One region of the Halomonas sp. IOP_14 genome, then DNA from elsewhere that is predicted to be linked to it. Evidence: predicted binding sites of a transcription regulator. Region 1 holds the regulator's gene; each other region holds the start of a gene.
The links. Region 1 encodes PhoB, which activates phosphate uptake and scavenging genes when phosphate is short. Its sites were predicted from a motif close to TGTCATANNNNTGTCANA; they were not measured.

Region 2: a site for PhoB is predicted at 2,052-2,069, ahead of phnD (phosphate/phosphite/phosphonate ABC transporter substrate-binding protein). Genes of this name have one in related genera too.
Region 3: a site for PhoB is predicted at 1,817-1,834, ahead of K7H09_RS06385 (esterase-like activity of phytase family protein). Genes of this name have one in related genera too.

The regions. Positions count from the first base shown of each region.
Region 1 is NZ_JAINWD010000007.1:91,325-96,623, forward strand. It holds gene phoR (phosphate regulon sensor histidine kinase PhoR) at 139-1,425, opposite strand; gene phoB (phosphate regulon transcriptional regulator PhoB) at 1,428-2,117, opposite strand; gene ubiA (4-hydroxybenzoate octaprenyltransferase) at 2,243-3,133, opposite strand; gene K7H09_RS07510 (chorismate--pyruvate lyase family protein) at 3,169-3,744, opposite strand; gene K7H09_RS07515 (NAD(P)/FAD-dependent oxidoreductase) at 3,882-5,072, shown strand; gene K7H09_RS07520 (HU family DNA-binding protein) at 5,181-5,299, shown strand, end outside.
Region 2 is NZ_JAINWD010000020.1:50,672-55,970, forward strand. It holds gene K7H09_RS14525 (alkaline phosphatase D family protein) at 1-69, shown strand, start outside; gene K7H09_RS14530 (EAL domain-containing protein) at 232-1,989, shown strand; gene phnD (phosphate/phosphite/phosphonate ABC transporter substrate-binding protein) at 2,104-3,069, shown strand; gene phnC (phosphonate ABC transporter ATP-binding protein) at 3,147-4,007, shown strand; gene phnE (phosphonate ABC transporter, permease protein PhnE) at 4,004-4,822, shown strand; gene phnE (phosphonate ABC transporter, permease protein PhnE) at 4,884-5,299, shown strand, end outside.
Region 3 is NZ_JAINWD010000006.1:131,268-136,566, reverse strand. It holds gene K7H09_RS06400 (RDD family protein) at 58-531, shown strand; gene K7H09_RS06395 ((2Fe-2S)-binding protein) at 690-896, shown strand; gene bfr (bacterioferritin) at 1,088-1,570, shown strand; gene K7H09_RS06385 (esterase-like activity of phytase family protein) at 1,923-4,094, shown strand; gene K7H09_RS06380 (carbon starvation CstA family protein) at 4,321-5,299, opposite strand, start outside.

The sequences.
Region 1 (5,299 bases):
ATGCCAAAAAGGCATCGACTGAGTCACGACACAACGCTTTAAGCTGTGTAAAAATGGCACATGGGTAAAGCTTTACCAACCTTGCATGCCAATATTGCACATTGCTACAAATATTATGCGATGGGATGACTTGCTAAATTAAACAAGACGCGAGGGGGGGAAGGCGCAGCGAAACAACGCACCCTTGCCGGGAAGGGACTCAATTTGTAGTTGCGCATCGTGGCGCAACAGCACGTGCTTAACGATCGCCAAGCCTAAACCTGTGCCGCCAGTCGCAGTGCTGCGCCCCTTATCAACACGGTAAAAGCGTTCTGTTAGTCGGGGAATATGAACGGGATCAATCCCTTCACCGTTATCTTCCACATCGATATAGCCGCCACCAGTAGCACTAGCTTTCCAGCGCAGGGTGATTTGGCTGCCAGCAGGCGTGTAGCGAACCGCATTAAAGGCAAGGTTAGAGACGGCGCTGCGAATCTCCTGTTCACTGCCTAACAGTCGGGCATCGCTCTCAAGGGCGACGGTGATGGTATGACGTTGATGCGATAGGGCCAGCGCATCATCACAAACGCTTTGCAGTAAAGGCTCGAGTGACAGTGGATGATGATCTTGGCCGCCCTGGTCAATTTCCAAACGCGAGAGCAGCAATAAATCGTTGACCAGATTCTGCATCCGCTGGGTCTGTTCCTGCATTTGCTGAATACTACGTCCCAAGCGCGGCGGAAGCTGGTCGGAGATATCACTGTAGGTTTCCAAATAGCCGGAGAGAACGGTCAGCGGCGTACGTAACTCATGGGAAACGTTGGCGACAAAGTCGCGCCGCATCTGCTCAAGACGATGCAAGCGGGTGATATCGCGAGCCATCACTAAGCGTTCGTCGTCACCGTAGAGGGTAATTTGATACTGCAGGATTCGCCGTTCATCAATCGGTGAGGTGAGCGTTAACGGCTCACTGTAGTTACGCGAATTAAAATAGCTGATAAAGCCCGGGTCGCGCAGCAGGTTGGTAATGTGTTGACCACGATCATGGGCGGTTTGTAGCCCCAGCATGGCGGTGGCGGCGCTGTTCCACCACTCCAAATCACCGTGGCGATCAAGCATGACCACGCTATCACGCATTGCTTCAGACGACTCTTGAATACGTGCCAAAGTAGCCCGCAGACGGCTTTGGGTGATGCGCTGACTTTTTTGATAGCGGTATAAACGATCGAATAGCTCGCCCCACATCCCGCGAGCGGCAGGCGGTTCATCGTTAGGGTGGAGGGTGAGCCACAAATAGAGTTCGCGTAACTGTCGTAAGTGGTAAAACAAGCATCCCGCAAGCCCTGCTGCAAGCCCCAGCCCAGCCGAGCCCAACAGCCAGCCCAAGCAAGTGCCCAGCGTGGCCAGCCACGCTATTCGCCACAGCTCACGACTCCATAAACGCACATTTACACCCGTGCAGAGAAACGGTAACCGGTACCCCGAACCGTTTGGATCAGGTTTTGATGCACGTCGCCCAGCGCTTTACGCAAGCGGCGGATATGCACATCGACCGTGCGCTCTTCAACGTAAACATTGCCGCCCCACACTTGGTCAAGCAGCTGGCTACGTGTGTAAGCGCGCTCTTGGTGAGTCATAAAAAACTGCAGCAAACGGTACTCGGTGGGGCCCATTTCCAGCGCTTTGCCGTGGGCACTTACCCGGTGGCTCACCGGATCAAGCAGCAGGCCGTTAATCTCAATCGGGTCTTCAACGCCACGTGGCGTCGCACGGCGCAGCACCGCTTTTAGCCGTGCCACCAATTCCCGGGGTGAAAAAGGCTTGGTGATATAGTCATCGGCACCGGCTTCAAGCCCTTGAATTTTATTATCCTCTTCGCCTTTCGCGGTGAGCATAATAATCGGGATTTCAGCGGTGGTTTCTTCACGCTTTAGGCGTCTCGCCAGCTCAATACCGCTAGTGCCGGGCATCATCCAGTCCAGCAGCAGTAAATCGGGTTGGTGGTCGACCACCATGGCATGGGCATCCTGGGCGTTATCCGCTTCGAGCACGCGATAGTCAGCCATTTCCAGCGCTACCGCGATCATCTCGCGAATCGACGCCTCATCATCGACAATCAGAACGGTCTTGGCGGTCATACCAGAGCCTCACGGTGTTCAAAGAAACTAGTTCAAAGAAAAACAGTTCAAAGATAAACAGATCAATGACATGTCAGTGACGATAACACCATGACTTGATGACAATTACATGACAATCGCCTCGATCAGCCAGCCGCAGGCCACCAACTTAGCGCGATACCGGCAAAAATCAGCAGTCCCGACCAGTGATTATTGAGAAACGCCTGGAAGCAGGCATCCCGCTCCTGGTCGCGAATTAAGCGCTGCTGATGCAGAAAAGTCGCTGCCATTGCCGCTAGCCCTAACCAGAAGAAACCACCTAAACCAACCCACCAGCCTACCCAAGCCAGCAACCCCAGGGTGGCTAGCTGGAGTAAGCCGATAATCAAACGATCCGCATTTCCAAACAGCACGGCCGTCGATTTAATGCCAATTTTTAAATCGTCGTCGCGATCGACCATGGCGTACTGGGTATCGTAGGCCACTGTCCAGCACACATTAGCGCAGAATAGCAGCCATGCTTCCAGCGGCACGTGGCCGAGCACGGCGCCAAAAGCCATCGGAATTGCCCAGGAAAAAGCCGCGCCCAGCACCACCTGAGGAAAGTGGGTATAGCGCTTCATAAACGGATAAATAATCGCCAGCAGCACCCCGCCCAGCGAGAGCAGCACCGTAAACCAGTTGGTCAGTAATACCAGAATAAACGCAGCGGCCACCAGGGCGATAAACAGCAGTTGAGCTTCGGTTTCGCTGATACGGCCCGTCGCTAGCGGACGTTGTTTTGTGCGTTTCACATGCCCATCGAAGTGGCGATCCGCATAGTCATTGACCACGCAGCCCGCAGCGCGCATCACATAAACGCCGGCCACAAAAATCAGCAGCACATTTCGCCCTGGTACACCTTCCGCAGCCACCCATAATGCCCACAGCGTCGGCCACATCAAAAGCCATGTGCCTATCGGCCGATTCAAGCGCATCAGCTGTAAAAAATCTGCCACGCGAGCCCATCCCTTCGGCCGCAACAGTGAACGATCCATGCTTACCTCACGAAGAATAAGATGCAGGCGCTAGCCTAGCGCGAAGGCAGGCCAAGATCATCCGCCATCGCCGTCAAAAAATACTCTTGCACTAATAACGACAGACTGCCGTGCTTACAGCCGTGATAAAAAACAGAGCGCCTTCCCCAGGCACAGCCTTCCTGTATGCCGTTGACGCTAGCAAACTGGGGGGAATGCGTCGTTACTTCCAATGGCCCACGCACTAAACCCGGCTGGCGAAATAGCCAACTACCTAGCGAGCGCTCGCCCAGGCACTCTAGCCGTTGGCCCTTTACCTGTGAGAGCGGGGCGACCGAGCGCGCCACCACCCATGGCGTTCCATCTAAGCACAGCGCCACTTCCCGCAGCCAGGCGTAACGCTTGGCACCAATGCCCAGCGCCTGAGCCTCATCCTGGCGCGGCCAACCAACCCCCTGGCGCAACAGTCGTACTCGAAACGGCTTCTCGCCACCTGCGACCATTAAGTGGGCGGTTAACGAGTCGGTGGAGGCAACCCACTGCCACCAGGAAGCACTCATCGCCGGGCGCGCCGCATCAATCGGGCGCCAGCGGGAAAATAGAGGAGTTTGCCGAAAAGCAGCAGCCGTCACCGAGTTCTCCAGGGCAATTAACGGGTTGGCTAGTGTAACATGAGCACTGAAAGGCTTTTGTTTCAGCGACTTTTTTAACGACTCGGTTTAGCGCTTCTTTTTTCGCAACCTTATTTAGCAACTTTTTTGGTGTCTGCATGCCCGCCACCCAAACACAGAAAACCTCTTCGCACTCTGCGCTGGTGATTATTGGCACTGGAATGGCAGGGGTTGGCCTTGCCCGGGCGTTGCGCCGATTGGGCGACCAACGCTCAATCACGCTGGTGAGCGCCGACAGCGGCGATGATTACAGCAAGCCGTTGCTCTCCACCGGCTTCGCCAAGGGCCTGGTGCCCGAACAATTAGCCCAGCGCAGCGCTACTGACCTGGGCGAAGAGCTAAATGCCCAAATGGTTATCCACACCCAGGTAACCGCACTGGATGTGGATAACCAAACAATTCTGCTCGAAGGCGGCATGGTGCTCGGCTACGACACACTGGTACTGGCCACTGGCGCTGCACCACGGGTGCCCTTCAGCATTGAACCCAGCGTAGCCCCACGCTGCTTTACCATTAACGACCTGGATGACTACCGCCGCTTTCACACGGCGCTAGGCCAGGGCCCTGCACGGGTGGCGATTGTTGGCGCGGGGCTGGTCGGCTGTGAATTTGCCAACGACCTCCACGCTGGCGGCCATCGTGTCAGCCTCATTGCCCCAGAAGGAACCCTACTTCCTCGCTTGCTGCCACCGCCCTTAGGGAACGCCCTAGGCGATGCCTTTAGCGAAGCAGGTATCCATCTTCACCTTGCACGTTCGATTGATTCGATAGCGGCCGAAAGCGGCGAAGATATCGTATTACGTCTGGATAACGGCGACGCTGTCAGCGCTGATCTCGTGTTGATGGCAACCGGCCTTGTACCTCGCACAGCACTTGCCGAATCGGCTGGTTTAAACGTATCACCTGGCGGTATAGTCGTTGACCGCCAGTTGCGTACATCGCACCCCAATATCCACGCCCTAGGCGATGCAGCCTGCGTAGACGGTGTTAATGCCATGTACGTGCAGCCACTACAAGCCAGCGTTAAGGCGCTGGCGGCAACCCTTTCAGGCGCGCCCACGCCGGTTAGCTTCGGTGCTTGGCCGGTAGTGGTTAAAACGCCGCTGCTACCAGTGGTGGCCTACCCGCCAACGAACACGCCTGAGCACTGGCGAATTGAAGGCGAAGGCGGTGATATCAGTGCCTTGGCTGAAAATAAAGACGGTCGTTTGATTGGTTTTGCGTTGACAGGCGGCTGCGTGAGAAGGAAAGTGGAGCTTTCCAGAGCAGCACCTGCACTGCTAGGCTGATTTTCGTCGCGTTCACGACTAGGCTAGAGAAGCTAACCTAATCGGCTACGCACCCAACAACATGCATTTGTTTGATGTTTGATTTCTTTTAAAAAGGGGAGATTCCTTATGCGCAAACCTGAACTCGCTGCAGCCATCGCTGAAAGTGCCGACCTATCCAAAGATAAAGCTGGCCAAGTGCTGAACGTTATTCTGGATGAGATCACCAACAGCGTTGCTAAGGGCGA
Region 2 (5,299 bases), on a different contig from region 1:
GATATCCGACAGCTCGACGCCGACGGTAGCGAGGTGGTCTTTCCGGCGCGGGAAAAACCGCTCATTTAACATCAGTGTAGCGTCAACTGACTGATGTCCTTGATGATTGTCATTATAGCGTCACAAAAATGACGCACGCTTGCTTGCAGCTTATCAACCAACTCCAGGGAAGGTGACACATCATAGGAACCACCGCTGGTTATTAGGGTGGCAGAATAGGGCAGCAGGCAAATGACCGCACAAGAATCGCAGTGGTTGCAAAAGATTATTGCAACAGAAGAGTTGCACGTGCTCTTTCAGCCCATTGTGGATGCCAGCCAGCAGGCGATTTATGGCTACGAAGCACTGATTCGTGGGCCTAAAACATCGCCGCTTCACTCGCCGTTACGACTGTTTGAAGTAGCCACTCAGGCCGGAAAGCTGGTGGAATTAGATATACTCTGCCGACGGTTAGCCATCTACCGCTTTGCAGAGCTCGATCTGCCGGGCCTGCTGTTTCTTAACGTTATGCCGTTGACGATCGTAGAGCGTGATTTTCGCGAAGGCTTAACGCTTGGCTTTATTCGTGACAGCGGCTTGCCCCCAGAGCGGGTGGTGATCGAGCTCACTGAACACGTGCCAATCCACGACTACGAGCTAATGCGCCAAGCGGTGGATCACTACCGCACCATGGGCTTCCAGGTGGCGCTGGATGACCTCGGTGCAGGTCACTCAAGCCTGCGCCACTGGTCGGAGCTGCGCCCGGATTTCGTTAAACTCGACCGACACTTTATCTCCGGCATTGACCAGGATCCTGCCAAGCGAGAGTTCCTGCGTTCGATTCTCGATGTGGCGCGTAGCCTGGACTGCCAAGTGATCGCCGAAGGGGTGGAGACCGCTGCTGAGCATCTTTGCTTGTGGGAACTCGACCGTGGGCTCGCACTACTACAAGGCTTCTATTTCGCCCGACCCAACCAGCAGCCGCCTTTAGAACTCAATATGGTGCTGCCGGCGAGCACCCAATTAAAAAGCCCCGCGGGTCGCACCACGCGCTCGATATTACGGGCTACCGATGCCATAACTACGGATTGCGCAGTGCCGTATATCTCCGAGCGATTTCGCCAACAACCCAGCTTGCGCTGCGTGGCCGTGCTGGAGAATGGTAAGCCCGTGGCGGTGGTGCGACGCAACTCGTTTTTAACTCTATTTACCAACCCCTATAGCCATTCGCTTTATGCCAAGCGCCGTGTGCTGGACGTTGCTGATGCACGCATGCTGGTGGCCGAAGCGGATACTCCGCTTGAGATTTTGAGTCAGAAGTTGACCGACAGCCGGGATATTGAGCAAGAGGACTTTGTCATCGTTAACGCTAACGGTGACTACCTGGGGATGGGCAATATCGTTGACCTTTTGCGTGAGATTACCGCGATTCAGGTGCGCCAAGCGCGGCATGCCAACCCGCTCACCGGCCTGCCGGGTAATATCCTGATCAATGAAACCCTGGCGGCTTATTTGGCCTCCGGGCATGGGTTTGCTGCGGCCTATGTTGACTTGGATAACTTTAAAGCCTTCAACGATGCCTATGGCTACGCCCGAGGTGACCACATCATCATTTCGCTATCGCGGCTGCTGCAAGCACAGGTAGAGAATGCCGGGGGCTTTATTGGCCATATTGGCGGCGATGATTTTATGATGTTGCTGCCGCTTGAGTACTGGGAAAGTGTTTGTCAGCAAATTCTACACTCATTCGAGGTGATGGCTCCGGGCTTCTATGAAGAGGCTGACCGCCTTCAGGGCGGGATTCACATCGAAAACCGTCAAAATAGAATGACGTTTTTTCCCTTTGTGAGCGTCTCGATTGCGGTAAAACCCATCCATGATACGACTACCTGCCAATCGCTGGATATCGCAGGCGAGCTTTCTGAGCTGAAGCACCAGGCCAAAAAAATTCCCGGTAACAGCCTGTTTGTAGAGCGCCGCGGTCACGAGGCTTTTCAAACTGCAGATTAACTGTCCTTCGCCAAAAAGTCACGAAGCGGTCATATAAGTGCCCCATTTTTGTCATCTGGAGTCGTCAGGATGTTGTCATCTTTTAATAACTCTACAAAACGCTACAGGTGACCCATGCAGACATTATCCCTCTCCCGCACGTTAATCAGTGCCGCCGTTGCCAGTGCCTTCGCCTTGGTCGCAGTGAACGCCTCTGCGGATCTTTCATCGCGCTATGTGGATAACGATGGCGATATGGTCGCCGATGTCCCCAGCGATGAGTCTCAGTGGGTAGATCCGGATACTTTAGTGTTTGCCTACACGCCGGTTGAAGACCCCGCGGTTTACGCGGATGTCTGGTCTGACTTTCTGGATCACCTGAGCGAAGCTACGGGCAAAAAAGTCCAGTTCTTCCCGGTGCAGTCCAATGCTGCCCAGCAGGAAGCGCTGCGCGCTGGCCGTCTCCACGTAGCCGGTTTCAATACCGGTGGCGTCCCGGTCGCGGTTAACTGCGGTGGTTTCCGCCCCTTCGCCATGATGGCCGCGGAAGATGGCAGTTTTGGCTATGAGATGGAGATTATCACCTACCCAGGAAGCGGCATTGAAGCCGTTGAAGACTTGCAGGGTCGCCAACTAGCGTTTACCTCAGAAACCTCTAACTCTGGCTTCCGCGCCCCCTCTGCGCTGCTGCGCTCTGAGTACGGTATGGAAGCGGGGGAAGATTTTGAGACCGCTTTCTCTGGTTCTCACGACAACTCCATTCTCGGCGTGGTCAACGAAGACTACGACGCGGCGGCGATTGCTAACTCCGTGGGCAAGCGGATGATTTCCCGCGGTGTAGTGAACGAAGGTGATTACGAAATTATCTACACCTCACAAACCTTTCCCACCACCGCTTACGGGCTGGCGAATAACCTGAACCCGGAACTTGCCGAGAAGATTCAGGATGCGTTCTTCAGCTACGACTGGGAAGGCACGGCCCTCGAGTCAGAATTCGCCAACTCCGGCGAAGCGCAGTTTATTCCGATTACTTATCAGGATAACTGGGCGGTTATTCGCACTATCGCTGACGCCAACGGCGTGACCTACGACTGCGATTAATCTTTAAGCAGTACCCCAATACGATCGGCCAGGAGGGCAACCTTCTGGCCGAACCGCTATGTAGATGAGGCACTTCCATGTTGACACTCACCGGCGTTGGTAAACGTTACCCTACCGGGGATCGAGCGCTGACGGATATTGAACTCACGCTGCCCAAAGGCCAAGTGATGGCGCTGATTGGACCATCTGGCGCGGGTAAAAGCACACTGATTCGCTGTGTGAACCGGTTGGTTGAGCCTACTCAGGGCAGCATTCGCCTGGACGGCACGGAACTGACGAAGCTCTCGGGACATAAGCTGCGTCATGCCCGCCGCTCCATGGGAATGATTTTTCAAGAGTATGCGTTAGTAGACCGCCTAACCGTGATGGAAAACGTGCTTTCAGGTCAGCTCGGTTACGTGGGCTTTTGGCGCAGCTTCCTGCGCCGCTACCCGCAGGAGGCTGTGATTGAAGCCTTCCGTCTATTGGAGCGAGTGGGGTTGCCGCATGCCATCGATAAACGTGCCGATGCCCTGTCTGGCGGCCAGCGCCAGCGGGTGGGTATCGCCAGGGCGCTCCTGCAAAGTCCTAAGCTGTTGCTGGTGGATGAACCCACCGCCAGCCTTGACCCAAAAACTTCGCGCCAAATCATGCGTTTGATTCGTGAGCTGTGCGCAGAGCGCGAACTGGCGGCGATCATCAATATTCACGACGTAGCGCTGGCCCAGCAATTTGCTGACCGCATTGTCGGCCTGCGGGCGGGTGAAATCGTCTTTGATGGCCTTCCCAGCGACCTCACCAGCGAGATCCTCACCACGATTTACGGTGAAGAGGACTGGGACACCACGCCTGAGCCAATGGACGAAGAAGTCAGCGGCGATGAGACGACTAACACTGCTCCGATTAATCCTCCCTACGCGCGGGTGATGTCGTCAATCGAAGCGGGGGCAGCACGATGAGCGAGCATGCACGCCAGCAGGCGGCGCAGCACGGTCAGTGGCGGCGACTACCGCTAATTGACAGTCCCCGCTTGCGCTGGGGGCTCGCCATTGGTGCAGTGGTGTATCTGTCTTTAGCGCTTGCCTCGGTTGAGGTGAACTGGGAGCGGGTGGCGGAAGGCGCAGGCCGTGCGGTTAATTTTTTAGGCGCCTTTATGCAGCCCGACTTTGTCAGCCGCTACGACGATATCGTCGCGGGATTGCTGGAAAGTTTGACCATGACGCTCACCTCCACGGTACTGGGTGTGCTGCTGGCGATCCCCGTGGGTTTAGGGGCAGCGCGTAACATTTCACCACTGCCGATCTACTTTGTGTGCCGCGCGATTATCGCCGTTTCGCGCACGTTCCAGGAGATCATCATCGCGATTCTGTTTGTGGTGATGTTCGGCTTCGGGCCCTTTGCGGGCATGATTACTCTGGCCTTCGCGACGATTGGCTTTATGGCCAAGCTACTGGCGGAAGATATTGAAGATTTGGATTGGCGGCAGGTAGAAGCGGTACGCGCCACGGGCGCCAGTTGGTGGCAAACCATGAACCACGCCGTGCAGCCCCAGGTCATGCCGCGTTTGATCGGGCTCTCCATGTACCGTTTGGATATCAACTTCCGTGAGTCCTCGGTGATTGGCATTGTCGGCGCAGGCGGTATTGGCGCCACGCTGAATACCTCGCTGAGCCGCTATGAGTACGACACCTCCGCGGCGATTCTGCTGATTATCATCGCCATCGTGCTGCTGTGCGAGTACAGCTCAAGCCATGTCCGCCGCTGGACTCAGTAAACGCTGATTCAGTAACTGCTGGATCCGTAAGTTCTGGCCCCTTAATTTGTCGAGAGTTTAAATGCCTGTTTCCACTACACCCCAGGGTCAGCCGGTTTGGCGGCGGCGCACTACTCGCGCTCAATGGTTGCAGTACCTGGCTTGGCTGGCGGGTGTCAGCCTATTTCTGCTCTGCTGGAAGATGATTTCCGACAACACCATGTGGGTGTTTGTGGAAGATGCCGGCCGCCAGGGAGCAGATTTGATCAGCCGCATGACCCCTCCCGAATGGAGCTACGCCAATGTGCTCTGGAAGCCCATGTGGGACACCATCAATATCGCCACTTTGGGCACCGCGTTAGGGATTATGATGGCGTTTCCGGTGGCATTTTTAGCCGCCCGTAACACGACGCCGCATCCGCTGGTGCGCAGTTTGGCGCTGATGGTGATCGTTTCATCGCGCTCCATTAACTCGCTGATTTGGGCGATGCTACTGGT
Region 3 (5,299 bases), on a different contig from region 1:
TAGTAGCCATCACAGCCTCGTATCGTCCAGAAACAGCCAGCAACCACGAAGAGAACTATGCAAACACGACGCTTTACTCAGTTGGACAGCGTATGGCCAGCCGGTCTTGGCCGACGACTGGGCGCCATGCTGTATGACGGCTTTTTGGTCACCGCGATTTGGATTGCGGTGACCGTCGTGCATATGCTGTTTTTCCGCTATGTGCTGGGTCAACAGCCCGAAGAGATTGGCACTACGGCCAGCGATGTTTTGAGTTTGCAGCTCTTGCTGGTGTTTTTTGTCACGCTGTTTTTTGTTTTCTCCTGGTCGCGCGGTGGTATGACCTTGGGTATGCAGGCATGGCGATTACGGGTGCAAACGGTAGACGGGTATTCACTGAACTTGAAGCAATGCCTCATCCGCTGCGCGGTGGCGTGGCTCTCGCTGCTGGCGTTTGGTTTGGGCTACTTATGGGTGCTGTTCGATAAACAGCGGCGTAGCTGGCCGGATATTGCTTCCAACACGCAAACGGTGGTTTTGCCGAAAAAATAATTTCAGCTGGTATGGGGCAAAAAGTGCTTTTACGCCAGTACGTTATTTTGCTGCTCTTGCTTATTAAGACGAATGGATAGCAAAAAGCAGTCATTTCTACTTGATAAGATGTATGCGAATCATTTACATTTATCTCATGATTTTTATGAGGTGTCGCCATGTACGTTTGCGTGTGCAAGGGAGTAACCGATCATCAGATTCGCCAGCACGTTAGCGACGGAGCGCGCAGCTGGCGAGAAGTACGCGAGGCAACCGGCTGCGCAACGCAGTGCGGTAAGTGCGCGTGCTACGCTAAATCAATTACCCGCGATGCCGTTCAGGAAGCACGTCAAGAAGCCGATATGGGCCTTGCCTACGCCGTGTGACGCGAATCACTATTGTTAGGGTTATCTTTAGCAAATAACTGATTTGCTTGAACTTTTAATCATCTTATCTATACTCTCAGAAACGCTGGGGGTATAGCTATTTGCGCCTATACTCTTCTCCAAACGTAACTGCTTGATCGTATTGTCTAAACTAGATTAAACATCAGCATTACAGTAGAAAAGGTGACGTCATGAAAGGTGATACGAAAGTTATTGAGCATCTCAATAAGGCGCTCGGCAACGAACTGGTTGCGATCAATCAGTACTTTTTGCACGCCAAGATGTACAAAGACTGGGGCCTAAAAGCACTCGCCAAGTGGGAATACGATGAGTCCATCGAAGAGATGCAGCACGCTGACAAGATCATCGAGCGTATCCTATTCCTGGAAGGTATTCCCAACCTGCAAGACCTGGGCAAGCTGCACATTGGCGAAAACGTCAAAGAAATGCTCGAAAGCGATCTAAAAATTGAGCACGATGGCCGCAACGACTACATCGAAGCCATCACCTATTGTGAAAGCGTTAAAGATTACGTTACCCGCGACATGCTCCGCGATCTGCTCGCCGACGAAGAAGACCATATCGATCACATCGAAACGGAACTTGGTTTGATCGACAAGGTGGGTATTCAGAATTACATGCAACGCCAAATGCAGATGGCAGGCGACGAGTAAAACGCTATCGCGCGTATGTCGCGTATGTATAGAAGTAAGCTAGCAACCAAAACTAGCTAAAAAGCAGCCAGTCAGGGCTAACTGACTGGCTGCTTTCGTTCTAAGGTCTCCTTTAACCTATCGATTTTCCTGCTTCCCTTTTCCCCTATGCGTTCCTTCACTACTTACCCATCTAACATTTTTGCGGCAACTTGGATTTCGCGCTGAGGTGTGCCGATAGCCAACGGCGCTAACTTAGCCAGTGAGTGTCATAAGCCTGACATCGTTATGATGTTGGATGGTTAATCGGACATAGCAAGTTTAATAACTTAATCAGTCGTTTCTTAAGCTTAGGCAAGGGATTAACTCCATCATGATACTCAAACGCAGACCAACCCTGTTGGCGCTGGCTGCTGTGCTGGCCGCCACGCAAGCGGCAGGCGCGGCAGATCAACATTTCAACCGCATCGCCAGTTTCGCGGTTCCCGATAACATGGCCGAGGGCGAGGATCGTACACGCGAGACCGCGCCTGAAATCATTGCTGCTTCCGGTGATGGCATGACGCTGGTGTATACCGATAGCCCGCTGGGCGTGATTGGGCGCATCGATATCAGCGACCCGGCTAATCCGCAACCGCTGGGTAATATCGTTATGGACGGCGAGCCTACGGCCGTATCGGTGCTCGGCAATATGGCCTATGTCGGAGTGAATACATCGGTTTCCTACAGCGAACCTTCCGGGGAGCTGCGCACGGTCGATTTAGCCAGTGGCGAGATACTCGCCTCCTGCCCGCTGGACGGACAGCCCGATAGTGTAGCTTCCGCTGCGGCCCCCGATGGGCGCTTTGTCGCTGTCGCCATTGAGAACGAACGCGACGAAGAGGCGGGCGATGGACGTGTACCGCAGATGCCCGGCGGTTCCGTGGCACTGGTGAAGATCAATGCGGAAGGGCTGGTTAACTGTGACAGCCTGCTCTACGCCGACGTAACCGGGCTCGCCGAGATCGCCCCCGAGGATCCCGAGCCGGAGTTTGTCGATATCAACACCCTGGGTGAGACCGTCGTGACCGTGCAGGAGAACAACCACCTGGTGGTGCTCGACTACGCCGGTAAGGTGGTGGCGGATTTCAGCGCCGGGACTGTCGACCTGGACGGCATTGACGCCAGCGATGACGGTGCACTGATCTTCAACGAGCAGCAAGCCGAGCGTCTGCGCGAGCCGGATGCGCTGCAGTGGATCGACAACGACCACTTCGCTATTGCCAACGAAGGCGATATGGATGGCGGCGCGCGCGGCTGGACGATCTTCAACAAGCGTGGCGAGGTGGTATACGAGTCAGGTACTTCATTCGAGCGCGCGGTGATTGAAGCGGGTCACTACCCCGATAAGCGTTCGGATGCCAAAGGCAGCGAGCCGGAGGGGATGGAGTTTGCGGTGTTCGAAGGTACGCCCTATGTCTTCCTGCTTTCCGAGCGCGGCTCGCTGGTGGGCGTTTATGACGTTAGCAACCTGGCCGAACCGCAGCTCACCCAGCTACTGCCCTCGGGCCTGTCTCCCGAAGGCGCCGTGGCGATTCCCAGCCGTGGCCTGTTAGCCACCGCCAATGAAGGGGATCTGGGCGAAGACGGCGGCCCCCGCGCCCATGTCATGATTTATCAATACCAGGATGCGCCAGCGGTCTATCCCACCCTGACCTCGGCGGGCGCTGATGAACTGATCGGCTGGGGCGCACTTTCCGGTTTGGTCGCCGCTGATGACATGCTCTACGCGGTCAACGACAGCTTCTACAGCGCCCAGCCGCGCATCTTTACCATCGACCCCTCAGCCTCCCCGGCGCGGATTACGGCAGCACTGGACGTGACCCGCAACGGTGAGCCTGCGCTAGGGCTGGATATGGAAGGCATTACCACCGATGGTGAAGGTGGCTTCTGGGTCGCTTCCGAAGGTAACGACAAAGGCCTTGCCAACACCCTTTATCATGTGGGTTCCGACGGCGAGATTATCCAAGGAATTGCACTGCCCGAGGCGCTCGCTCAACAGGCATTGAAGTGGGGATTAGAAGGCGTCACGCGCATTGATGATCAACTGTGGCTGGCGGTGCAGCGCCCTTGGCAGGATGACCCCGAGGGCATGGTCAAGCTGCTGCGTTTTGATATCGACAGTGGCGAGTGGGCCGCTGTTCATTACCCGCTGGATAACGTGGAACAGGGTTGGATTGGCCTCTCCGAAATCACTGCCCATGGCGATTGGCTGTATCTGATCGAGCGCGACAACCAGATCGGCGCCGAGGCTAAGGTTAAGCAAGTGACCCGCGTTGCCCTCGACGGCCTGCAACCCACCCCGCTGGGCGGTGAACTGCCGGTGGTCGAGAAACAGCTAGTGCGCGACCTGATTCCCGACCTAGCCAGCTACAACGGCTTTGTGGTGGACAAGATTGAAGGAATGGCGGTCAACGATAATGGCAACGCCTGGCTGGTCAGCGACAACGACGGTGTGGACGATAGTTCCGGCGAGACCTACTTCTGGTCGATACCGCTAGAGTAGTCCCTGCCTGTATTCGTCTATACCGCAGCAGCATGGAAGCGATAAACATGAGGAGTAGGGGAGAAAAGGTAGGATAAAAGAGATAGGAGAAAAAGCGAGGGCACGCATCAAACACGGTTATGTGGCTGATGTGTGCCCTTTTTTGTGGCGTGACTCTTGTGTGGAGAGTGTCTTGTGAAGAGCGTCCTGTGAAGAAAGTGTGGCGGTAACGTTATGGAGCGCCTAACTATTTAGCGGCAATCGCCTCACCGCTGTCCACAAACTGGCTTGGTACCGCCGGCTCATCAACAGCAAAAGTTGCCCGGCTTAGGCGACGGACACGCTTCATAAACAGCGCAATGCAAAGGAGTGTGCCTAACGCGGCCACCACATAGCTTAGCTGCAGCGGTAGACCAAAACCGATCGGCGCGTAGGCTAAGTAGGTAAACGTGGCCATGGTCATAAAGGTGGCTGGGATCGAGGTAATCCAGTGAGGCTTACGCGACAGCACCAGGTACATGGTGCCTACCCACAGCGCGATCACGGCGGTGGTTTGGTTCGCCCAGGAGAAGTAGCGCCACAGCAGTGTGAAGTCCATGTGCGTTAACGCGTAAGACACCACAAACAGCGGTAGAGCGACCATGACGCGCTTCATAATCGGCTTTTGATCGATCTTAATGTAGTCGGCGATGATCATCCGCGCGCTGCGGAAAGCGGTATCGCCCGAGGTGATCGGCAGCACAATAACGCCGAGTACCGCCAGGGTGCCGCCTATAGCGCCGAGCATGGTGGTAGAAACTTCGCTGACCACCGCAGCAGGGCCACCGGCCGCCAGCACATCGGAAAGCGACTGGTCGCCATAGAACAGGCTCATGGCGGCGGCCGCCCAGATCATCGCGATAATGCCTTCGGTGATCATCATGCCGTAGAAAATTTTGCGACCATTGGTTTCGTTTTGGGTGGTGCGCGAAATAATCGGCGTTTGGGTGGCATGAAAACCTGAAAGCGCGCCGCAGGAGATGGTTAAAAACAGCAGCGGGAAAATCGGTGCGGCGTCAGGGTGCATGTTCTGGAACGAGAGCTCAGGAATCGGAGCGCCCGTGATGATCAAGCCGATACCGATACCCGCCGCGCTGAACAGCAGCAGGGCGCCAAAATAGGGGTAGATACGGCCAATGACCTTATCAATCGGCAGCAGGGTGGCAATCAAGTAATAAATAAAGATA